DNA from 3 places in the [Enterobacter] lignolyticus SCF1 genome. Region 3 is predicted to be linked to each of the others. Evidence: predicted binding sites of a transcription regulator. Region 3 holds the regulator's gene; each other region holds the start of a gene.
The links. The regulator Fur, encoded in region 3, represses iron uptake genes when iron is present. The targets are predictions, from matches to a motif close to ATAATAATGAGAACNACTATCAA.

Region 1 (8,005 bases), 1.1 Mb from region 3:
TGCAGAAAAAACTGGTTGCTGACGCCGGGGATTTCCACCGGATACTGGAAGGCCATAAAAATGCCTTCGCCCGCGCGGTCTTCCGGCGCCAGCTCAAACAGATCCTTCCCTTTAAAGGTGACCGAACCGCCGGTGACGGTATAATCTTCCCGTCCGGCAAGGGTTGCCGAGAGCGTGCTTTTCCCGGAGCCGTTGGGCCCCATGATGGCGTGGACCTCGCCCGGACGCACCTCAAGGCTCAGCCCGCGCAGAATCGCGTTGTCTTCGACTGCTACCTGTAACTCTTTAATACTTAACATGTCTTATCCCTTAATCCTTAGCCGACGCTGTGTTCGAGGCTGATAGCCAGCAGTTTTTGCGCTTCTACGGCAAACTCCAGCGGCAGCTCTGAAAAAACGTCCTTACAGAAGCCGTTGACGATCATCGAGATAGCGTCGTCTTCGCTGATGCCGCGCTGCAGGCAGTAGAACAGCTGATCTTCGCCGATACGCGAGGTTGTCGCTTCGTGCTCGAGCTGCGCGCTGTTGTTGCGGCACTCGACGTAGGGGAAGGTATGCGCGCCGCAGTCCGGGCCTATCAGCATCGAGTCGCACTGGGTGTAGTTGCGCGCGTTGGTCGCCGTCGGCATGATTTTCACTAAGCCCCGGTAGCTGTTCTGGCTGTGCCCGGCGGAAATGCCTTTTGAGATGATGGTCGAACGGGTATTTTTCCCGATGTGGATCATCTTGGTGCCGGTATCGGCCTGCTGGCGGCCGCTGGTCAGCGCCACGGAGAAAAACTCGCCGATGGAGTTATCGCCGCGCAGGATACAGCTTGGGTATTTCCAGGTGATCGCCGAGCCGGTTTCCGACTGGGTCCAGGACATCTTGCTGTTTTCGCCTTCGCACAGCGCGCGCTTGGTGACAAAGTTCAGGATACCGCCGCTGTTGTCATTGCCGGGAAACCAGTTCTGCACCGTGGAGTATTTGACCTCGGCATCTTTATGAATGATGACCTCCACCACCGCCGCGTGCAGCTGATAGCTGTCGCGGACCGGCGCCGAACACCCCTCGATGTAGCTGACGTAGCTGCCTTCGTCCGCCACCAGGATCGTGCGTTCAAACTGCCCGGTTTTTTCCGCATTGATACGAAAATAGGTGGAGAGCTCCATCGGGCAGCGCACGCCTTTCGGTACATAGATAAAGGTGCCGTCAGACGCTACGGCCGCGTTCAGCGCGGCGAAAAAGTTGTCGTTGCCGGGCACCACGGTGCCCAGGTACTTCTGCACCAGCGCCGGGTGATCGTGGATGGCTTCGCCAAAGGAGCAGAAAATGATGCCCTGCTCCGCCAGCTTCTCGCGGTAGGTCGTGGCGACCGAAACGGAGTCGAATATCGCATCCACCGCCACCTCTTTACCCTCTCTGACCGGTACGCCAAGCTGCTCGAACGCGGCCTCCACCTCTTTACTCAAAAAGGCGTTGCCCGCGGGCTGCTGTACCGCGCCCGGCTGTGCGTCGCAGCTGTCGTCGCAGTTGCCGCACGACGGCGCGGAGTAGTAGCTAAAATCCTGATAGTTGAGCGTGTCGTAGTGCGCCTTGAGCCAGTGCGGTTCCTCCATCTCAAGCCACGCGCGGTAAGCGTTCAGGCGAAACGTCAGCATCCATTCAGGCTCGTTACGTTTTGCCGAGATGGCGCGCACCACCTCTTCATTGATCCCTTTCGCCAGCTCGTCGGTCTGCAGTTGGGTGAAAAACCCTTCCTTATAGTTCAGCTGGCCGCCGGTCCAGGTTTTGACATCGTCAGTTGCTTCAGTATTCCGCGACATAGTTACTCCGCCTGCACGCCGAAACTCTCGCCGCAGCCGCATTCGTGCTGCGCTTTCGGGTTATGAAACTTAAAGATCTGGTTTAATCCTTCACGGACATAATCCACTTCGGTGCCGTCGATAAACGGCATGGCCTTAAGGGATACCCACAGCTTCGCGCCGTCGGATTCAAACAGCAGATCGTCGTCGTGAGGCTCGGTCACCGTGTCCAGTACGTAGGCAAAACCGGCGCAGCCGGACTGCTTAACGCCAAGCCGTATCCCCTGCACGTCCTGCTTTGCCGCCAGCTCGCGGACGTGCGCCGCCGCCGCAGGCGTCAGGTGAATACCGCGCCAGCTGAAGTCGTCGGGGTTAAAGGTTCCTGAATGCAATTCCATAGGTCCACCTCATGTGTTGAAGCCATCTGGGCATAGCATCATGGTAGTGATAACGATTATCACTTCAACCCCTCACCAGCAGGGGCTTTCGCCGTCATGGCCGTTTCTGCACGCTTTTAATAAGCATAGACCCTGCAGAAAGGGTTCACAGGCTGGACGTTTGTTATTTAATCGATTGATAGATATGAAAAATTCGCATATCTAATGCGAAACGTGGTTGAAGAGCAAAAAGATGCATAGAAAATACCTATTTATGAGATAGATTTTTAAATTTTCTATGAATCAATGAATTAGAGGATAATTATTAGCTTATTTTTTTCCGTTTCGCTGTCCGCCAGCCGCTTTATGTGGCATAGCCAGCGTCAAAAACCTGGCGCCAGGCCTGACGCGGCGCCCATCATCTGACGACAAGAAGATCGCTGTACCGCGTCGTATATCGGGGAGATAACATGTTTCTCTTCATCTGCCACTGCTGCTGTATGCCCTGTCCGGCAAAGTACAGCGTCCCCCGCCCCTTGTTTACATTAAGCTGGTCAAGGATCTGCATCAGCGCAGCGCTGTTTTGTCGCGGCGCGTTATCGTCAAACAGGTTCAGCTGAGCGACGCCCTGACTGAAGAAATCGCCAAGCATCACCCCCGCCTTCTGATAACGGTATCCCTCTTTCCATATCGCATCCAGACAGCGCGTCGCCGCGCTGATAATATCCCGGCTGTCCTGCGTCGGCGTCAGTAACTTCACGGCTGAACTGTTGCCATAGTACGGTTCCTGCGATGCAAACGGACTGGTTTTAACAAACGCAGAGATGAAACGGCAAAACTGGTGCTCGCGTCTGAGTTTCTCCGCCGCACGGCTGGCATAGCAGCAGATGGCCTGCCGCATGGACTCATACTCAGCGATGCGTCCGCCAAAAGAACGCGAGCAGATAATTTCCTGTTTCGCCGGAACGAACTCCTCAAGTTCAAGGCACGGTTCACCGCGGAGCTCTCTTACCGTTCTCTCCAGCACCACGCTGAAGTGCTTTCTGATGAAGCGGATATCGGTGTCGGCCAGCTGCAGTACCGTCTTTATCCCCATAGACTCCAGCTTCCTGGAGATTCGACGTCCAACGCCCCACACGTCATCTGCCGGCAGCGCCGCCATCAGCTTCCGCTGCCGTTCCACATTCGATAAATCCACGACGCCGCCGGTCTGTCGTTGCCATTTTTTTGCGGCATGGTTGGCAAGCTTGGCCAGCGTTTTGGTCTGGGCGATGCCAACCCCGACCGTCAGATGCGTTCGTTGTAAAACCGTTTCGCGTATCTCCCGGCCAAAATCAGTAAGATCCCGACAGTTTCGAACTCCGGACAGATCGCAAAAAGCTTCATCGATGGAATAAAGCTCGACGTGAGGTGAGAGCTCCTCCAGCGTCGTCATGACCCTGTTGCTCATATCCGCATACAGCTCGTAATTACTGCTAAATGCAATGACGCCATGGCGTCTGAAAGCGTCCCTTTGGCTGAAATAAGGTTCCCCCATCTTAACGAACGGCTTCGCCTCAGCGTTTCTTGCGATGACGCAACCATCGTTATTTGACAGCACCACAACCGGCCGACCATCCAGGTCCGGGCGAAATACCGTTTCGCAGGAAGCGTAAAAGGCGTTCACATCACAAAGCGCAAACATGGTTAACCCGCGGCCTTAATGATGAATGTCACAACCCCAAAAATGCTGAGCTGCCCTTCACTCTCAATCACAATCGGCTTGTAGGCGCTATTCATGGGGATGAGCTGAACGGTCGGCCTGAGCTGAAGGCGCTTTACGGTAAACTCCCCGTCAACCGCCGCAATCACAATATTGCCATGCTCCGCCGTGAGCGCGCTGTCTACCACCAGCAAATCACCGTCGCCTATTCCAGCCTCTACCATGGAGTCACCCGAGGCTTTAACAAAATAGGTAGCGCTGGGGTGCGATACCAGCAGCTCGTTCAGATCGATACGTTTCTCGACGTAATCCTGCGCAGGAGACGGAAAACCACATGGGACAAGGCTGCTATAGAAGGGAAAAAACGGTACTGAACGGCGTTCTCTTAACGTGAAAAACTGCATCATAATCACCATCAATTAATACTGAACATATATACAGTAGTTTTGACGAAGAAGCAGATCAACCCCTGATTTCTGGCTTTCCCGTAACCCATTATTGGATAGCGATATTTAGTTTTTCGCACGAATGCCCCTGCGGATGACCGTGGCCAAAAAATCAGCGCAGCGCTAAATCGGAGAGCTTAGCCTTTTCACCGAAACTATTTTCGTTTAATGGATAAACGCAAGAACTGGGATATTCGAAATAACATCAGGGGATGAGAAATTCTTTAATAACGCGTTCTGTAAGCCAAATTTATTTTGGCTGTCTGGAGGTTCTCGCAGTAAAGAATAAATATATCTGGTTTCTTTTTTAGCGCAGAATACCGCCTCTTTTCAGCGCGCTTTGCGCGCCAGGGCCCCAGCGGGCCGCCCGCCGCTGGCGTCTGCTCCTCATGGCCTCAGCAAGACATCATCAGGTGCTCTGAAGATCAGCGGGCGCAGGTTTTCATCGCGGAAATAAAAAAGGGCGCGACACCCGGCAATCCGAATATCACGCCCTTACAGGCATCAACAGGAATCAATACAGCGACGATTCACCCAGCGGGCGGGTCTTAAAGCGACGGTGCACCCACAGGTACTGCTCCGGCGCTCGCAGGATTTCTTTCTCAATCACCTTGTTCATATAGCAGGCGGCAAGAAACTCATCTTCCGCCGGGTAATCTTTCATCACGTCGCTGATATGCAGACGGTACCCGCTTCGGTCGGATTTTCTCACCATCGTGACGGTCAGCAGCTTTGCCCCCGACAGGCGCGAAAGGATGCGCGTGCCGTCGGTTGTTGCCGCAGAAGACACGGAGAAGAACGGCGCAAACACGCTGCCTTTACGGCCATAGTCCTGATCGGGCGCAAACCACACCGCTTCTCCCTGCTTCAGCGCATGCACCAGCCCGCGCAGGTTACGGCGGTCGATCATCGCTTTATTGGAGCGCAGGCGTCCTTTCGTCTGCACCCACTCCATCAGCGGGCTGTTGTGCGGACGGTAGGTCGCCATCATCGGGCGGCAAAGCCCCATGGTTCGACCACCCAGCTCAAGCGACATAAAATGCACGCCGACCACCATCACGCCTTTATTCTCCGCCAGCGCGCACTGCAGGTGATCATAACCTTCGACATCGAACCACTTTTTGACTCTGGCATCGCTCCAGAACCATGCCATCCCGGTTTCGATAAGCCCCATTCCCAGGGAGACAAAGTTTTGTTCAATCAGCCGGTTCCTGTCGCTGACGCTCATTTCCGGAAAGCACAGTTCGAGGTTTTTGGCCGCAATGCGCTCACGGCGTTTAAGGAAGGGACGCGCCGCCCGGCCGAGCGAAGAGCCGATGATATAGAGCAGCGGATAGGGTAACTGAACGAGCAACCAGAGAGACCCGAGACCAAACCAGGTCAACCAGTAGCGTGGGCGCAGCAGCGCCGAGTCGAAGGCTTTTGCCATCGTTTTTTTCCTGTGAACGGATGTAGCCTGTAGCGCGTAAGGAAAAAACGAATGATTTCATCAATCTTTATGCGATACGTCTTTTAAGCGATAACGGACTTAACCGACCAGTAGTATAGACGAACCACAGCAAAAGACCCTAAGAGTTAAGGTCCCAGAGTGGATCCTGAAATTGGGGCTCAGGCCTTGAGGAGACTGGCGACCGCAGCATGAGGCATTTCCGTCATGAAAGATAATGAATTAATCTAATGCTAATTAAAAGCGGATTTACATTAATTCAAAATGAATCCGGGTAAGAAAAAGACTAATATTCGTTTGCGTGCGTAATGTTTAATTTAGCAATCATCATTATGTAAACTATATATGCCAGACCACTAATTTCACCCGTTGCCCCCTGCTGCTTTTGATCCTGTCGGGTGTTTTCCCTGACAAAGTGGCGTATTATCGCGTCTCTTCAGCCCTCCCGGGCAACAGCTTCCTTCTGAGTTCAGAGGACTTTTTATGACATGGCAGCACTTCAAACAGGCGTATCTGATCAAATTCTGGTCGCCTGCCCCCGCGGTTATCGCCGCAGGCATTCTCTCTACCTATTATTTTGGCATCACCGGCACCTTCTGGGCCGTCACCGGGGAGTTCACCCGGTGGGGCGGACAGCTGCTGCAGCTCGCGGGCGTACACGCCGAGGAGTGGGGCTATTACAAGCTCATTCATCTTGATGGCTCACCGCTTACCCGTATCGACGGCATGATGATTATCGGCATGTTTGGCGGCTGCTTCGCCGCGGCCCTGTGGGCCAATAACGTCAAGCTCCGCCTGCCGCGCAGCCGCATTCGCATCGCCCAGGCCGTCGCGGGCGGCATGATTGCCGGGTTCGGCGCGCGTCTGGCGATGGGCTGCAACCTCGCCGCTTTTTTCACCGGTATTCCGCAATTCTCGCTGCACGCCTGGTTCTTCGCTATCGCCACGGCGATTGGCACCTGGTTTGGCGCACGCTTTACGCTGCTGCCGATATTCCGTATTCCGGTGAAAATGCAAAAAGTCTCTGCCGCATCGCCGCTCACGCAAAAGCCGGAGCAGGCGAAGCGCCGCTTCCGTCTGGGCATGCTGGTGTTTATCGCCATGGTGGCATGGGCGCTGCTGACCGCGTTTAACCAGCCGAAACTCGGGCTGGCAATGCTGTTTGGCGTCGGCTTCGGCCTGCTTATTGAGCGGGCGCAGATCTGCTTCACCTCGGCGTTTCGCGATATGTGGATTACCGGGCGTACCTACATGGCGAAAGCCATCATCTTTGGTATGGCCGCCAGCGCGATCGGCATTTTTAGCTATGTGCAGCTGGGCATGGAGCCGAAGATTATGTGGGCGGGCCCCAATGCGGTCATCGGCGGCCTGCTGTTTGGTTTTGGCATCGTGCTCGCCGGGGGGTGTGAAACCGGCTGGATGTACCGCGCCGTTGAAGGCCAGGTGCACTACTGGTGGGTCGGGCTTGGCAACGTCCTCGGATCCACCCTTCTGGCCTATTTCTGGGACGACCTTTCTCCGGCGCTGGCCACCCACTGGGACAAAGTGAATCTGCTGGCCGCCTTCGGCCCGCTCGGCGGCCTGCTGGTGACCTACGCGCTGCTGTTTGCGGCGCTGATGCTGGTCATCTTCTGGGAAAAACGCTTCTTCCGCCAGAAAGAGGCCCAACTAATGCGCGCTAAGGAGACCGTATGAAAGCGTACGTACCGGATTACCGCCTGGATATGGTCGGCGAACCCTGCCCTTACCCGGCCGTCGCGACGCTGGAAGCCATGCCGTCGCTGAAAAAAGGGGAGATTCTTGAGGTTGTGAGCGACTGCCCGCAGTCGATTAACAATATCCCGCTGGATGCGAAGAACCACGGCTATACGGTGCTGGATATTCAGCAGGACGGGCCCACCATCCGCTATCTGATCCAGAAATAACCAACGCGCCGGGCGTTATCTCGCCCGGCGCGCTTTATTCTACGGTCAGACCACGGCGGTGGTAAGGCGCGAAGAACAGCACAGCCGCCCCTGCTCGTCGAAAATCTCAATCTGCCACACCTGATGACGCCGTCCGGCGTGCAGCGCCTTACAGACGCCGCGCACGCGACCGCTGCGCACGGAGCGAATATGGTTGGCGTTAACCTCAAGTCCCACCACCCGCTCGTCACCTTCCGTACACAGATAGCCGGCAACCGAGCCCAGCGTTTCCGCCAGCACCACCGAGGCGCCGCCGTGCAATAAGCCAAACGGCTGGTGGGTCCGG
Region 2 (8,005 bases), 2.2 Mb from region 3:
CCTTAGCGTGCGGCCTCGTAAATGCGGCGGCTCACGTCGAGAGTAATGTCATGATTTTCACCCAGTTTTGTCATGCCGTGCTCGTCGAGTTTTTTCAGCAGCGCCGGGATAGAGCTACCGTCCAGGCCATAGCCGGACAGACGGGTCGGCACGCCGAGCTGTTCGAAGAAGCTGCGGGTTGCGGCAATGGCGGCATCAATACGCGCGTCTTCAGCGCCTTCGGTGATGTTCCACACGCGCTCGGCGTACTGCAGCAGCTTGGCGCGCTTCACGTCGCGTTTTTCGCTCCACAGCGCGGGCAGCACTACGGCCAGCGTCTGGGCGTGGTCGAGGCCGTGCATCGCCGTCAGCTCATGGCCCAGCATATGGGTCGCCCAGTCCTGCGGCACGCCTGCGCCAATCAGGCCGTTCAGCGCCTGAGTCGCCGCCCACATCACGTTGGCGCGCACATCGTAGTTTTCCGGCTCTTTCAGCGCTTTCGGGCCTTCTTCAATCAGCGTCAGCAGAATGCCTTCGGCGAAGCGATCCTGAATTTTGGCGTTAACCGGGTAAGTCACGTACTGCTCAACGGTATGTACGAAGGCGTCCACCACGCCGTTCGCCACCTGGCGCGGCGGCAGGGTGTAGGTGTAGACCGGGTCGAGCACCGCAAAGACCGGCTGGACGTGCGGGTTCATAAACGCCTGCTTGTCGCCGGTGGTTTTACGGGAAATCACCGCGCCCATGTTGGACTCAGAGCCGGTTGCCGGCAGGGTCAGGATGGAGCCCATCGGGATGGCGCTGGTAATTTTACTACCGCGGGTTTGCAGAATTTCCCATGGATCTACGCCGTCGGCATAGTGGGCCGCCGCGGCGATAAACTTAGTGCCGTCCAGCACGGAACCGCCGCCGACCGCCAGCAGGAAAGTGACCTTCTGCTCGCGGGCAATCTTAACGGCGTTCATCAGCGTTTCATACGACGGGTTTGGCTCAATGCCGCCAAACTCCAGCACGTCAAGGCCGTCCAGCGCGCTCAGCACCTGATCCAGCACGCCGGTTTTCTTCACGCTGCCGCCGCCGTAGGTGACCAGTACGCGGGCGTCAGCCGGGATTTGCGCACGCAGGTCGGCAATGGCGCCTTTGCCAAAGATGATGCGGGTTGGGGTATGCAGATTAAAATTAAACATGGCTCGTTCCCTTTTATTGCGGGTGAAAAAGAGGGCAGTCCAGGGCTGCCTGATGTGGCGTATTGTGGTCCCGTCGCCCCTTTCGCCTCAATGCACATTCCTGCCAATGTCTTGCCCATTTCTACAGAGGGCTGGAGAATATGCGGTTTCCTGGCCACAATGTCGGCACTGTTATCCAGGGCCTGAGCGATGCGCGATGAACCGTGAAGAAACCTGTCTGCTGTTAGCGGATAAAATTAATGTACTGAAAAATAAAGAAGAAAATCTTAGCGCCCGGCTGCCGGATATTCGCCTGCTGTACGGGACTGAGCCCTGCGGGCGCATGCCGGTGATGTATCAGCCGGGTATCATATTTCTCTTTTCCGGCCATAAGATTGGCTATATTAACGAGCGAACGTTTCAGTATGATGCCAGCGAGTATCTTTTATTGACGGTGCCGCTGCCGTTTGAGTGCGAGACCTTTGCGACGCCCGAGGTGCCTCTGGCCGGGATGCGTCTCAACATCGATATCCTGCAGCTGCAGGAGCTGCTGATGGATATCGGCGAAGATGCGCTGTTTCAACCGGCGATGGCCGCCAGCGGCATCAACTCCGCGATGCTTTCCGACGAGATCCTTTGCGCTGCCGAACGCCTGCTGGACGTGATGGAGCGCCCGCTCGACGCCCGTATCCTCGGCAAGCAGATTATTCGCGAGATCCTCTACCACGTGCTGCTGGGGCCGTGCGGCGGGGCGCTGCTGGCGCTGGTGAGCCGTCAGACCCACTTCAGCCTGATAAGCCGCGTGTTAAAACGCATTGAAAGCCAGTACACCGAGAACCTGAGCGTGGATCAGCTGGCGGCGGAAGCTAATATGAGCGTCTCGGCGTTCCACCATAACTTTAAGTCTGTAACCAGCACTTCGCCGCTGCAGTACCTGAAAACTTATCGCCTGCATAAGGCGCGGATGCTGATGGTGCACGACGGGCTTAAAGCCAGTACCGCCGCCATGAAGGTGGGTTACGAAAGCGCGTCGCAGTTCAGCCGGGAATTTAAGCGTTATTTCGGTATGACGCCGGGGGAGGATGCGGCGCGCATTCGCGCCATGCAGCTTATCTGATGTTTCCCTCTCCCGACGGGAGAGGGCGGGGAATCAGGCGTTGGAGTATTTCTTCTTCAGCACCACAATCACTGTGCCTAACAGGCCGGAAACCAGCAGGAAAATCGGCAGCACCATCAGGAAGGTCATCACCTGATCTTCGTGGCGCTTTACGAACGGGATCATGCTCAGCGCGTAGCCGAAGCTGGTGACCACGCCGACCCACAGCAGGCCGCTCAGCCAGTTAAAAAACTGGAAACGGCGGTTGGAGAGGCCGGAAATCCCCGCCATGGTCGGCAGCAGGGTGCGAACAAACGCCAGAAAGCGCCCGACCAGCAGCGCCAGCAGGCCGTGACGGTCGAACATGCAGGTTGCGCGCTGATGGTATTTAGCCGGAAGCTGCGCCTGCCAGCTTTTGACGATGCGCGTATTGCCGAGCCAGCGGCCCTGAATATAGCTTAACCAGCAGCCGAGGCTGGCGGCAGTTGTGAGGATAACCACGGTGGGTAAGAAGCCCATGACCCCTTTGGCAATCAGGGCGCCGGCGAGCAGCAGCAGGCTATCGCCCGGCAAAAAAGACGCCGGAAGCAGGCCGTTTTCCAGAAACAGCGTTGCAAACATGACCATATAAACAACCCCCACGACGTGCGGGTCCGCCAGTGCGGCAAAATCATGCTGCCAGAGCGCGGCGACAATTTCTTGAATAACAACCATGGACTTTCCTGTGGAACAACATTTTGGGCGTATTGTACTCCTGAATTGCCCGGGACGCCTTGATCCCGGACGCAACTCCAGCAGACTTTTTAATCACTCCGTGTCCGCGAATCTGTCCATACCCTCTCACTTTACACGATGCGGGCAAAACCCGCCGCTAAATCGTCCATCAGATCGTTAACGTCCTCTAAACCGATGTGCAGGCGAATCAGCGTGCCGGTAAAGTCAGGCGAACCTTCGGGGCGGATCGCGGCGATATGTTCCGGCTGGTTAGCCAGAATCAGCGATTCAAAACCGCCCCACGAATAGGCCATGCTGAACAGGCTGAAATGATCGAGATAGCGGGACATTTCATCATCGTTCAGGCGCTTTTTGAGTACGAATGAGAAGAGGCCGCTGCTGCCTGTAAAGTCACGTTTCCAGAACTCATGCCCTTTGCTGCCGGGAAGTGCAGGGTGATTTACCCGCTCGACCTGCGGATGCGACGCCAGCCATTCGGCAATTTTCAGACTGCTTTCATGATGCTGGCGCAGGCGCACGCCCAGGGTGCGCAGCCCGCGGCTGGTCATATAGGCGGTGTCGGCGTCGAGCATTTGCCCCATCAGGTAGGCGTTTTCCCGCAGCGTATCCCAACAGCGCGCGTTGGACACCGCAGTACCGGCCATGCCGTCGGAGTGGCCAATCAGGTATTTCGTCCCGGCCTGAATGGAGATATCGATACCGAAATCCAGCGCCTTAAACAGCACGCCCGCCGCCCAGGTGTTGTCGATCATGATAATGGCGTCAGGCGCTTTGCGGCGGACGGCGGTGACAATCGCCGGGACGTCGTGCACTTCCATGGTGATAGAACCCGGCGATTCCAGGAACACGACTTTGGTATTGGGCTGGACCAGGCGCTCGATATCCGCGCCGATCAGCGGGTCGAACCAGCGGGTGGTGACGCCGAGTTTTGCCAGAATTTTGCTGCAGAAATCCTGGCTTGGTTCGTAGGCGGTGTTGGTCATCAGCACCTCGTCGCCCTGTTCGACGAAGGCCAGAATGGTGTTGGCGACGGCGGCTGCGCCGCAGGGAAAAAGCGCGCACCCGACGCCGCCTTCCAGCTCGCACATGGCTTCCTGCAAGGAGAAGTGGGTGAGCGTACCGCGGCGACCGTAGAACAGTTCGCCTTTGGCGCGATTACGGGTGGCCTGCTTTTTGGCTTCCACCGTATCGAAAACAAGGGAAGACGCGCGCTGAATCACGCTGTTTACCGAGCCCTGGGTATATTTTTTACGGCGCCCGGCGTTCACCAGTAGGGTATCACGTTGCTTTTCTGACATGGTCGCTCTGCCTGTTTTTATACGTCTGGACGTCTAAACTATCATGATTGCTCAGGCGTGTACCCGCGTTTTATTGATAAAGCGTAAAATTTTACGCGGCGGCGGCAATGCGCAATTTTACTGTGTGAGCGCAAGGAAAAGGAGTGATGATTGTTGCACTATGTAAATAGTAATGAGAACCACTATCAATTCGACAATGTTTTGATATGATTACGCGCAGAATTTGTGATTTAGATCCTGGAGATACAGAGTGGGTAATAATTTGATGCAGACGGATCTCTCCGTTTGGGGTATGTATCACCATGCCGATATTGTGGTAAAGGTGGTGATGATAGGCCTTGTACTGGCGTCCGTTGTCACCTGGGCCATTTTCTTCAGCAAAAGCGCCGAACTTATCTCTCACAAACGCCGCCTCAAGCGTGAACAGCAGCTGTTAGGCGACGCCCGCTCCCTCAATCAGGCCAGCGATATCGCCGGCGCCTTTGAGGCGAAAAGCCTGAGCCGCCAGCTTATCAGCGAAGCGCAGAACGAGCGCGAGCTCTCCGCTGGCGCTGAAGATTACGAAGGCATCAAAGAACGTACCGGTTTTCGCCTCGAACGCCGCGTGGCCGCGGTGGGGCGTCATATGGGCCGCGGTAATGGCTATCTGGCCACTATCGGCGCGATTTCCCCGTTTGTCGGCCTGTTTGGCACCGTCTGGGGGATCATGAACAGCTTTATCGGCATCGCGCAGACGCAGACCACCAACCTGGCGGTCGTCGCGCCGGGGATCGCCGAAGCCCTGCTGGCGACCGCGATTGGCCTGTTCGCCGCCATTCCGGCGGTGGTTATCTATAACGTCTTTGCGCGCATGATCGGCAGCTACAAAGCCCTGCTGGGGGATGTGGCGGCGCAGGTGCTGCTGCTGCAAAGCCGCGATCTCGATCTTGGCGCCAGCGGCGCGCAGCCGGTACGCACCGCGCAGAAATTACGTGTAGGGTAATGTCCGATGGCAATGCGTCTTAATGAAAATCTGGACGATAACGGCGAAATGCACGAGATCAACGTGACGCCGTTTATCGACGTCATGCTGGTGCTGCTGATTATCTTCATGGTCGCGGCGCCGCTGGCGACCGTGGATGTGAAGGTGAATCTGCCTGCCTCCTCCAGCCAGCCGCAGCCGCGTCCGGAGAAACCGGTTTACCTGACGGTCAAGGCGGATAAATCGATGTTCCTCGGCAACGAGCCGGTCACCGATGGCAACATGGTGGCGGAGATTACCGCCCTGACGGAAGGCAAAAAAGACACCACCATCTTCTTCCGCGCCGACAAAACCGTGGACTACGAGACCATAATGCGGGTGATGGATACCCTGCACCAGGCAGGTTATCTGAAGATTGGCCTGGTGGGCGAAGAGACCGTCAAAGCGCAGTGACGGCACCCTATATGCGACAAGGCCGGCAAACGCCGGCCTTTTTTACATCTGCTTTTCGGCGTTTTCATCCCGCGCGACGATATTGACGCAGGCGCTGCGAAAATCGCCGTCGGAGAGGCGGCGGGTCAGGCGCAGAGTGGCGGTCTCGCGTGAACGGATATGCTGATAGCTGGCCTCAATGTGGGCGAGTATTTTCTCTTTCAACTGAGGGTTACGCGCTATCACTTCCGCCAGCGCTGCGCCGTAGATCTCTTCTTTGACCTGCCAGGCGTAAATCTCGCGGCGGTTCTGCCACTTCATGCGCACCAGCGCCGCGGGGATGGACACCAGCGCCTTGGCGGTTTCTTCAATGGCGGCGTTTCTGGCGTTCACCAGCGCCTCAAGGTTATGTTTGAGAATGACTTCATCGCTGTTTCTGTCGTCCAAAGTCAAATAAACGTTATTATTCTCAACCGCTTTCATTTTTTTTACTCAGCCTGAAATTCATAGAATAACGCTGACGTTTTTTCTCGGGTGATTAAATTAAGCCAAATTTCATTTCCGGCTTCGTTAATTTTCTCGGTTTTTTCTGCAATAATTTGACTTAATGTCTGGGCATCAATTTCGCCCTCGATTTGTAAGTCATTGAGCACGCGGGCAAAGGTCTCAATTTTTACCACACGAAACAGGCGGTCTTTTAAATGACGGTCGCGCTCTTCGAGCAGCATATTGCGTGACTGGCCATTATGGCTAATAGCCGTCAATATTTCAGATTCATAATCTTCGAGCGTTGTCTTGCCTTGAGGTAAACTGGCGTTATTTTCTGCTTTCCCGGCATCCTGCTCTGCGGCGGATATGTGGAAGCAAGCCGGGATGAGCGTCTCGGGTATCATGCCTGATGTCCTTTTAGTTTCAACAAGATAAGTGCGTTGAAGAAGTGAGTTCGTTGACAATATCATGGTGGAATTTTAAAATCAAAAAAAATGGAGTAAACCATGAACAGTATTATCTATTTCGTGATAGCGCTGCTATTACTTACCGTTGTTATTCTTTTATTTATCTCTGATTTTACTAAAAAAGGCGCTGGCAATACGGAAACGGTTTCCCCACCGGTTAAGTTACTGAGCAAAGAAGAGGGCGAAGATCATTTTTCGGTATTGATGAATGCAATCACGCCGGTATGGTACTGGCGCGTAAATCATGAATATATTGACTTTCTTCATGCGTCTATTAAACGGATGAGTATTGCAGAATTAAACGCCACACCGGGTTTATTTGATGCGCAACGGCGTTGCAGCGACCTCAATTCGGCGGTGTACAAATATTACGACAATATTAAAAAGCGCTGCCTGAACGGCGAGAAGGTTCCGCGCGGCGATCTGGACGTGCTCAACCTGCAGCAGTGTTTTCAGGAGTTCAGCCTGGACGCCTATCCGTCGCTGGTGGCGCTGGTCTGGCCGGAGTATCAGCGTCCGCAGGTGCGTCCGGAGGATATCTGACGCCGACGCAGCGGCCCCCCTTTGGACAAAGAGGGGCCGGGCGAGCTTACTTATTCGATGACGCCTGCCACAGGTTGAGCTGACCGTCCGCCACGTACTGGTCGATCTGCGCCAGCTCTTCAGCGCTAAACTGCAGGTTGTCCAGCGCCTTGACGTTCTCTTCCAGCTGCTCCGGCCGGCTGGCACCGATCAGCACCGAGGTGACCCGCTTGTCTTTCAGCAGCCAGCTCAGCGCCATTTGCGCCATCGTCTGTCCGCGTTTTTCCGCCATCCCCTGCAGCAGACGCAGGCTGTTGAGGTTGCTTTCGCTCAGCATGTTTTCCGTCAGGCCGCGCGCCTTTTTACCCTCCACCTGCATGCGCGAACCGTCCGGAATGCCGTTAAGGTATTTCCCGGTAAGCAGCCCCTGCGCCAGCGGGGTGAAGGCGATGCAGCCGACGCCGTTGTCGGCAAGCGTATCCAGCAGCCCGGTTTTATCGACCCAGCGGTTGAGCAGGTTATAGGACGGCTGGTGGATAAGCAGCGGGATTTTCCACTCGCGCAGCAGGCCGACCATCGCCTGGGTGCGCTCGGTGGAATAGGAGGAGATGCCCACATACAGCGCTTTGCCGCTCTGCACCGCCTGAGCCAGCGCGGCGGCCGTCTCTTCCATCGGCGTGTTCTCATCGACGCGGTGCGAGTAGAAAATATCGACGTAGTCCAGCCCCATACGTTTGAGGCTCTGGTCGAGGCTGGCCAGCAGATATTTACGCGACCCGCCGGAGCCGTACGGCCCTGGCCACATATCGTAGCCCGCCTTGGTGGAAATAATGAGCTCATCTCGCAGGGTGGCGAAGTCC
Region 3 (8,005 bases):
TCTTTAGCGGTCGCCGTCTGGTGCCTATTCTCACCTCGTTCGTGATGATCGTGGTCGCGTTCATCATGATGTACATCTGGCCGGTGATTTTCGACGGTCTGGTGAACTTTGGCGAACACATCCAGAAGCTGGGCTCCGTCGGTGCGGGCGTGTACGCGTTCTTCAACCGTCTGCTGATCCCGGTAGGTCTGCACCACGCGCTGAACTCCGTGTTCTGGTTCGACGTGGCCGGCATCAACGATATTCCTAACTTCCTCGGCGGCGCGCAGTCTATCGAAGCGGGCAAAGCGGTTGTGGGTATCACCGGTCGTTATCAGGCGGGCTTCTTCCCGATCATGATGTTCGGTCTGCCGGGTGCGGCGCTGGCGATTTACCACTGCGCGCGTCCGGAAAACAAAGCGAAAGTGCTGGGTATCATGATGGCGGGCGCTTTTGCGGCCTTCTTCACCGGTATCACCGAGCCGCTGGAGTTCTCCTTCATGTTCGTGGCGCCGGTACTGTACGTGATCCACGCCGTGCTGACCGGTATCTCCGTCTTCATCGCGGCAACTATGCACTGGATCGCGGGCTTCGGCTTCAGCGCCGGTCTGGTGGATATGGTGCTGTCTTCGCGTAACCCGCTGGCAACCCACTGGTACATGCTGATCCTTCAGGGTCTGGTGTTCTTCGTTATCTACTACGTGGTGTTCCGCTTCACTATCACCAAATTCAACCTGATGACCCCGGGTCGTGAGCTGGCTGTTGACGGTAGCGAAGCCGATGGCCAGGACGTGAACGTGAGCGGCGCCAAAGAGCAGGACGTTTCTGGTCTGGCTCGTCAGTACATCGCGGCGGTTGGCGGTTCCGACAACCTGACCGGTATCGATGCCTGTATCACCCGTCTGCGTCTGAACGTGAAAGACTCTTCTCTGGTGAACGAAGCGCTGGCAAAACGTCTGGGCGCGTCAGGGGTTATCCGCCTGAACAAAACCAGCGTGCAGATTATCGTCGGCTTTGTTGCTGAGAAAATTGCTAACGCCATGAAAACCACCGGTCATGTCGCCGCAGCGGAAGCCGCTCCGGCTGCTGCTCCGGCTCAGGCCGCGGCAAAACCGCAGGCGGTGCCGAACGCAGTAACGATCGCCGCGCTGGTTTCCCCGGTCACCGGTGAAGTGGTGGCGCTGGAGCAGGTTCCTGACGAAGCGTTCGCCAGCAAAGCGGTCGGTGACGGCATTGCGGTGAAACCCACGGAGAAAACCGTCGTGTCTCCGGCGGCAGGCACCATCGTTAAAATCTTTAACACCAACCACGCGTTCTGCCTGGAAACCGAGAAAGGCGCGGAAATCGTTGTCCATATGGGTATCGATACCGTCGCGCTGAACGGCCAGGGCTTCAAACGCCTGGTGGAAGAGGGCGCCGAAGTGGCGGCAGGTCAGCCGGTTCTGGAAATGGATCTGGATTTCCTGAACGCTAATGCGCGCTCCATGATAAGCCCGGTGGTGTGCAGCAACATCGATGACTTCAGCGGCCTGGTAGTGAAGGCGCAGGGTCACGTCGTTGCGGGTGAAACGCCGCTGTATGAGATTAAAGGCAAGTAAGTGCTCCTGAGTAAGCGTTAATGCCTTAAGCGGCGGGGGATATCCTCCGCCGCTTTTTTTTATAGCAAATGCCCCCATTATTTTTTTTCAGTCGGTATTTTGCGTAACTAAGGGTTGTCAGTCGGTCCGGCTTATAAGATCATGTTGCGTTATACGTTGTTTACGCTTTGAGGAATGCACGATGAGTGAGGCAGAAGCCCGCCCGAGTAACTTTATTCGCCAGATAATCGATGAAGATCTGGCCAGTGGTAAGCACACCACGGTCCATACGCGTTTTCCGCCTGAGCCGAACGGTTATCTGCACATCGGTCACGCGAAATCTATCTGCCTGAACTTTGGTATCGCCCAGGATTACCAGGGCCAGTGCAACCTGCGTTTCGATGATACCAACCCGGCAAAAGAAGACATCGAATACGTAGAGTCGATTAAACACGACGTACAGTGGTTAGGTTTCCAGTGGGCAGGGGATATTTGCTATTCGTCTGACTATTTCGACAAGCTGTATCAGTACGCCGTTGAGCTTATCAACAAAGGCCTGGCCTATGTTGACGAGCTGTCGGCGGACGAAATCCGTGAATATCGCGGTACCCTGACTCAGCCGGGGAAAAACAGCCCATACCGCGATCGCAGCGTGGAAGAGAACCTCGCGCTGTTCGAAAAAATGCGCGCCGGCGGCTTCGAAGAAGGTAAGGCGTGCCTGCGCGCTAAAATCGATATGGCTTCGCCGTTCATCGTGATGCGCGACCCGGTGCTGTACCGTATTAAATTTGCAGAGCACCACCAGACCGGCAACAAGTGGTGCATCTACCCGATGTACGACTTCACCCACTGCATCAGCGATGCGCTGGAAGGCATCACCCATTCGCTGTGTACGCTGGAATTCCAGGACAACCGTCGTCTGTACGACTGGGTGCTGGATAACATCACCATTCCGGTTCACCCGCGCCAGTACGAGTTCTCGCGCCTGAATCTGGAATACACCGTGATGTCCAAGCGTAAGCTGAACCTGCTGGTGACCGATAAGCACGTGGAAGGCTGGGACGACCCGCGTATGCCGACCATCTCCGGTCTGCGCCGTCGCGGCTATACCGCCGCTGCTATCCGTGAGTTCTGCAAGCGCATTGGCGTGACCAAGCAGGACAACACCATTGAGATGGCGTCGCTGGAATCCTGCATTCGCGAAGATCTCAACGACAATGCGCCGCGCGCGATGGCGGTTATCGACCCGGTTAAGCTGGTTATCGAAAACTATCCGCAGGGCGCAGGCGAAATGGTCGCGATGCCGAACCACCCGAGCAAACCGGAAATGGGCAGCCGCGATGTGCCGTTTAGCGGCGAGATCTGGATCGATCGCGCGGATTTCCGCGAAGAAGCCAACAAGCAGTACAAGCGTCTGGTGCTGGGCAAAGAGGTGCGTCTGCGTAATGCGTACGTGATTAAGGCCGAGCGCGTGGAGAAAGATGCGGAAGGTAACATCACCACCATCTTCTGTTCATATGATGCGGACACCCTGAGCAAAGACCCGGCGGACGGCCGCAAGGTGAAAGGCGTTATCCACTGGGTGAGCGCCGCACACGCGCTGCCGGTCGAGATCCGTCTGTACGACCGTCTGTTCAGCATCCCGAACCCGGGGGCGGCGGAGGATTTCCTGGCCACCATCAACCCGGAATCGCTGGTTATCCGCCAGGGCTATGCGGAACCTTCGCTGAAGACTGCGGAAGCAGGTAAAGCGTACCAGTTTGAGCGTGAAGGTTATTTCTGCCTCGACAGCCGCTATGCGACCGCCGAGAAGCTGGTGTTTAACCGTACCGTCGGCCTGCGCGATACCTGGGCGAAAATCGGCGAATAACGCCGTGGTGTGAAAATAGAGAGGCGCTGCTCCGGCAGCGCCTTTTTTATTTATGACATTTTCGCGTAGCGAAATAATACGCGTATTGTATGACACGCCTTTTCCGCTGCCTGTTACATTTTCGCGCATTCACTTTTTGTTTTCCTCTCAATCCGTTGCAGGACGTGGCTTGCGACATCACACCCTTAACCTGCTATTTGTAACAAAACGCAATCAAATATGTGCGCTTTGTCATACTCTTGCGCTTTCGTGCGGAAAAAGGATTGATAATTCGCGTCGCGAAAAATAGTCTATTCCCAGTAGCATTCGGAAGGTTATTGATTCGCTACTTTTATTTGTCAGTTTTTTATTTTTATCGCTGTTTGCCCTTTTGCACACAGCGTTTTTTAAAAGTCAAAGAGGATATACACATGCGTACGTTCAGTGGCAAACGTAGTACGCTGGCGCTGGCTATTGCCGGTGTCACCGCGATGTCGGGCTGGGTTGCGGTTCCGCAGGCCAGCGCAGCAGGATTCATCGACGATTCAAGTTTAACCGGCGGCATCTATTACTGGCAGCGTGAGCGTGACCGTAAAGACGTTACCGACGGCGATCAGTACAAAACCAACCTCTCGCATGCGACCTGGAACGCCAACCTGGATTTCCAGTCCGGCTATGCTGCCGACATGTTCGGTATTGATATTGCCGCGTTCACGGCCATTGAAATGGCGGAGTCTGCAGAAAGCGGACACCCGAACGAAATTGCCTTCTCCTCCAGCAATAAAGCGTACGACGAAGATTACTCCGGCGATAAGAGCGGTATCAGCCTGTATAAGGCCGCGGCGAAATTTAAGTACGGCCCAGCCTGGGCTCGCGCCGGTTATATCCAGCCGACCGGACAGACGCTGCTCGCGCCGCACTGGAGCTTTATGCCGGGTACCTATCAGGGGGCGGAAGCCGGAGCCAACTTTGACTATGGCGATTCCGGGGCGCTGAGCTTCTCCTATATGTGGACCAACGAGTATAAAGCGCCGTGGCATATCGAAATGGACGACTTCTATCAAAACGATAAGAAGACCAAGGTCGATTATCTGCACTCGCTGGGCGCGAAGTATGATTTCAAAAATAACTTTGTGCTGGAAGCCGCCTTCGGCCAGGCGCAGGGCTATATCGACCAGTACTTTACCAAAGCCAGCTATAAATTCGACGTGGCCGGCGCGCCGATGACCACCAGCTATCAGTTCTACGGCACCCGCGACAAAGTCAGCAACGGCGGCATCAACGATATTTATGACGGCACCGCCTGGCTGCAGGCGCTGACCTTCGGCTACAAAGTGGCCGATGTTGTCGACCTGCGGCTGGAAGGAACCTGGGTTAAAGCCGAAGGTCAGCAGGGCTACTTCCTGCAGCGTATGACCCCGACCTACGCCTCTTCAAACGGTCGTCTGGATATCTGGTGGGATAACCGCTCAGACTTCAACGCCAACGGCGAAAAAGCGGTGTTCTTCGGCGCGATGTATGACCTGAAAAACTGGGACATGCCGGGCTGGGCCGTGGGCGCGTCCTACGTCTACGCCTGGGATGCGAAGCCGGGCAAAATGGCGACGCCGGATGCTTACTACGATCCGAACTATCGCCTGACCGAATCGTCCTACAGCCTGGACGCCATGTACACCGTTCAGGAAGGACGCGCGAAAGGAACGCTGTTCAAGCTGCACTTCACCCAGTACGACAACCACTCCGATATTCCGAGCTGGAGCGGCGGCTACGGCAACATCTTCCAGGATGAGCGTGACGTGAAATTCATGGTTATCGCACCGTTCACTATTTTCTGATGCCAGACGCGGCGGGGCTCTCCCGCCGCACAACGTTGAGGTCGCACTATGAAGAAATTAATGCTGGTCGCTATCGTGGCATCCGGGCTGGTCGCCTGCGCGCAGCCGCCTGCGCCAAAAGAAGATTCAAAGCTGAAGGACGCCTACAGCGCCTGTATCAACACCGCGGAAGGCAACCCTGACAAAATTCAGGCCTGCCAGAGCGTGCTGAACGTCCTGAAGCAGGAGAAGCAGCACGAGCAGTTCGCGAATCAGGAAAGCGTGCGCGTGCTGGATTACCAGAACTGCATTCAGGCTACGCGCACGGGCAATGACCAGGCGGTTAAAGCGCGTTGCGATAAAATCTGGAAGGAAATCCGCAGCAATAATACTGCCCAATAACGTTTTATCTTCTGTTTATGCCAATAAAAAAGCCAACCGTCGGGTTGGCTTTTTCTTTCAGCGGAAGATTATTTTTCGACGCCGTCGTGCGCGTGCTCATCTTCGCGACAGTCGCCTTCAGCACAGTGACCGTACAAGTACAGGCTGTGGTTGGTCAGACGGATGCCGTGTTTCGCCGCAATTTCACGCTGACGCGCTTCGATAGAGTCATCGCTAAATTCGATCACTTTACCGCAGTCGAGGCAGATCAGGTGATCGTGGTGATGCTGCTGCGTCAGTTCAAAAACGGACTTACCGCCTTCAAAATTGTGACGGGTCACGATACCTGCGTCGTCAAACTGGTTAAGCACGCGGTAAACCGTTGCCAGACCAATCTCTTCACCCATATCAATAAGGCGTTTATATAAGTCTTCCGCACTGACATGGTGGTTATCCGGCTCTTGCAGCACTTCCAGAATTTTCAAACGAGGAAGCGTGACTTTCAGGCCGGCCTTCTTTAATGCGGTATTGTTGTCAGTCATGCGGAATCTGTCCTGTTGCTAAATGCTTCCCTCTGGGAAGTATCACCTAAGAGTGTAATCAGGATAATGCGTCTCATTATAGAACTGCCATGTTTAAATGAAAACTACAACTCCTGAGCAAAGTCTGCTTTTAAAAACGAGGCATCATCTGCAAAGCGAAACATCTGTCCTCGTCAAATCAACGGTTATTGTACAGATCTGCGCTGAAAAGTTAAAAATTTGTAGCGATTATTTTGATTGCTTTTATCTATTAATGCGGCACAGCTTAATCGATGCGCCGCAACAAGATCAGGCGTTCTTAATCGCTTCCAGATGCAGTTCTTCTGCGATCTGCTTGACCCATTTTTCAACGCGCTCTGCGGTCATTTCTGGCTGACGGTCTTCGTCAATCGCCAGACCGACGAAGTGATCGTCATCGGCAAGGCCCTTAGAGGCTTCGAAGTGGTAGCCTGCGGTCGGCCAGTGGCCAACGATTGCCGCGCCGCGCGGCTCAATGATGTCGCGAATGGTGCCCAGCGCGTCGCAGAAATACTCCGCGTAGTCTTCCTGGTCGCCGCAGCCAAACAGGGCAACCAGCTTGCCGTTGAAGTCGATATCTTCCAGCGTCGGGAAGAAGTCGTCCCAGTCGCACTGCGCTTCACCGTAGTACCAGGTCGGGATACCCAGCAACAGAATGTCGAAAGCTTCGAGATCTTCTTTGCTGCTTTTGGCAATGTCATGCACCTCAGCAACATCTTTACCCAGCTGTTTCTGAATCATTTTTGCGATATTTTCGGTGTTGCCGGTATCGCTGCCAAAAAAAATGCCTACGATTGCCATGAGTAAAATAACCTCTTGAAACGTCTTGAAATGGTGGTGGCATAATGCCCACAGATAAGGGCAATCATAGCAGGAGCAGCGGTGCGCGAAAACCGCTATCGCGCCGTACTGCACTCTCTGCTACATGAAAATGTTGTTTTTGCGGATTTTCAGACAATCCCCTGGCCGCGCAGGGTAGCCAGTTGCTGCATCAGCATCTCTTCAATCAGTTCGCTGCGGCTCATATTGCGGGCGTCGGCCAGCTCATTGAGCGCGTCGACGGCGTCGCTGTTCAGCTTCAGCTCGACGCGCTTCAGGCCGCGGACCTTATCGCGTTTTAGCTGATTGCGCTTGTTAATGCGCAGCTGTTCATCGCGCGAGAGCGGACTGGTTTTGGGTCTTCCCGGGCGACGCTCATTTGCGAACAAATCTAATGTCGTACGGTCCGTTTGTTCTTTTGCCATGATTCAGAGTGACTTCGGGGAAACAAGCCGCCGGAATACCCTCCGGCGTAGATAGCGCGCAATCATACATCACGGAGTCCGGCGCGCCAACGCCGACGGGCATTATGGTGCGCGGTCGCTCGGTTTTTAATCACTCTGCCAGATAACGGCGAATTGCGCGCAGAACGGCCTCGGGTTTTTCCGCATGCACCCAGTGGCCGGCGCCGGCGATGACGTGGGCCCGCGCCTGCGGAAATTGCGCCAGCAGCGGCTGTCGGTAGGCCTCCGTCACATACGGCGAATTGCCGCCAGGAATAAAGAGCGCGGGCTTATCCCATGGGCGGATAGGCTCCCAGCCGACGATATGCGGATACTGCTCCCACAGCACCGGTACGTTGAAGCGCCATTCGCCGTCGATAAAGGATTTCAGCAGAAACTGGATAACGCCTTCTTCCTGCAGATGTTCGCGCATCACGGCGGCGGCCTGCTGACGGGAGGTCGCCCCGGCGTCGGTTACCGCGTTGATGGCGGCGAAGATCTCATCGTGACGGCGCACCTGGTAATCCACCGGCGCGATATCGATTGCCACCAGCTTGTCGATACGCTCAGGGGCGAGGGCGGT

Region 1: sufA (Fe-S cluster assembly scaffold SufA) is a predicted target of Fur. The motif match lies at 2,222-2,244, and genes of this name have one in related genera.
Region 2: exbB (tol-pal system-associated acyl-CoA thioesterase) is a predicted target of Fur. The motif match lies at 4,441-4,463, and genes of this name have one in related genera.

The regions. Positions count from the first base shown of each region.
Region 1 is NC_014618.1:2,239,454-2,247,458, reverse strand. Features, by position in the region: gene sufC (Fe-S cluster assembly ATPase SufC) at 1-299, opposite strand, end outside; gene sufB (Fe-S cluster assembly protein SufB) at 317-1,804, opposite strand; gene sufA (Fe-S cluster assembly scaffold SufA) at 1,807-2,181, opposite strand; gene ENTCL_RS10570 (Y-family DNA polymerase) at 2,579-3,844, opposite strand; gene ENTCL_RS10565 (translesion error-prone DNA polymerase V autoproteolytic subunit) at 3,847-4,266, opposite strand; gene lpxP (kdo(2)-lipid IV(A) palmitoleoyltransferase) at 4,823-5,737, opposite strand; gene yedE (selenium metabolism membrane protein YedE/FdhT) at 6,239-7,450, shown strand; gene yedF (sulfurtransferase-like selenium metabolism protein YedF) at 7,447-7,680, shown strand; gene menI (1,4-dihydroxy-2-naphthoyl-CoA hydrolase) at 7,726-8,005, opposite strand, start outside.
Region 2 is NC_014618.1:774,486-782,490, forward strand. Features, by position in the region: gene yqhD (alcohol dehydrogenase) at 3-1,166, opposite strand; gene ENTCL_RS03710 (AraC family transcriptional regulator) at 1,363-2,262, shown strand; gene yghB (DedA family general envelope maintenance protein YghB) at 2,296-2,955, opposite strand; gene metC (cystathionine beta-lyase) at 3,087-4,274, opposite strand; gene exbB (tol-pal system-associated acyl-CoA thioesterase) at 4,525-5,256, shown strand; gene exbD (TonB system transport protein ExbD) at 5,263-5,688, shown strand; gene ENTCL_RS03735 (hypothetical protein) at 5,731-6,150, opposite strand; gene ENTCL_RS03740 (hypothetical protein) at 6,156-6,560, opposite strand; gene ENTCL_RS03745 (ESA_00282 family adhesion-associated protein) at 6,663-7,166, shown strand; gene ENTCL_RS03750 (aldo/keto reductase) at 7,213-8,005, opposite strand, start outside.
Region 3 is NC_014618.1:3,341,970-3,349,974, reverse strand. Features, by position in the region: gene nagE (N-acetylglucosamine-specific PTS transporter subunit IIBC) at 1-1,577, shown strand, start outside; gene glnS (glutamine--tRNA ligase) at 1,759-3,426, shown strand; gene chiP (chitoporin ChiP) at 3,837-5,240, shown strand; gene ENTCL_RS15585 (ChiQ/YbfN family lipoprotein) at 5,289-5,621, shown strand; gene fur (ferric iron uptake transcriptional regulator) at 5,690-6,142, opposite strand; gene fldA (flavodoxin FldA) at 6,431-6,961, opposite strand; gene ybfE (LexA regulated protein) at 7,111-7,404, opposite strand; gene ybfF (esterase) at 7,535-8,005, opposite strand, start outside.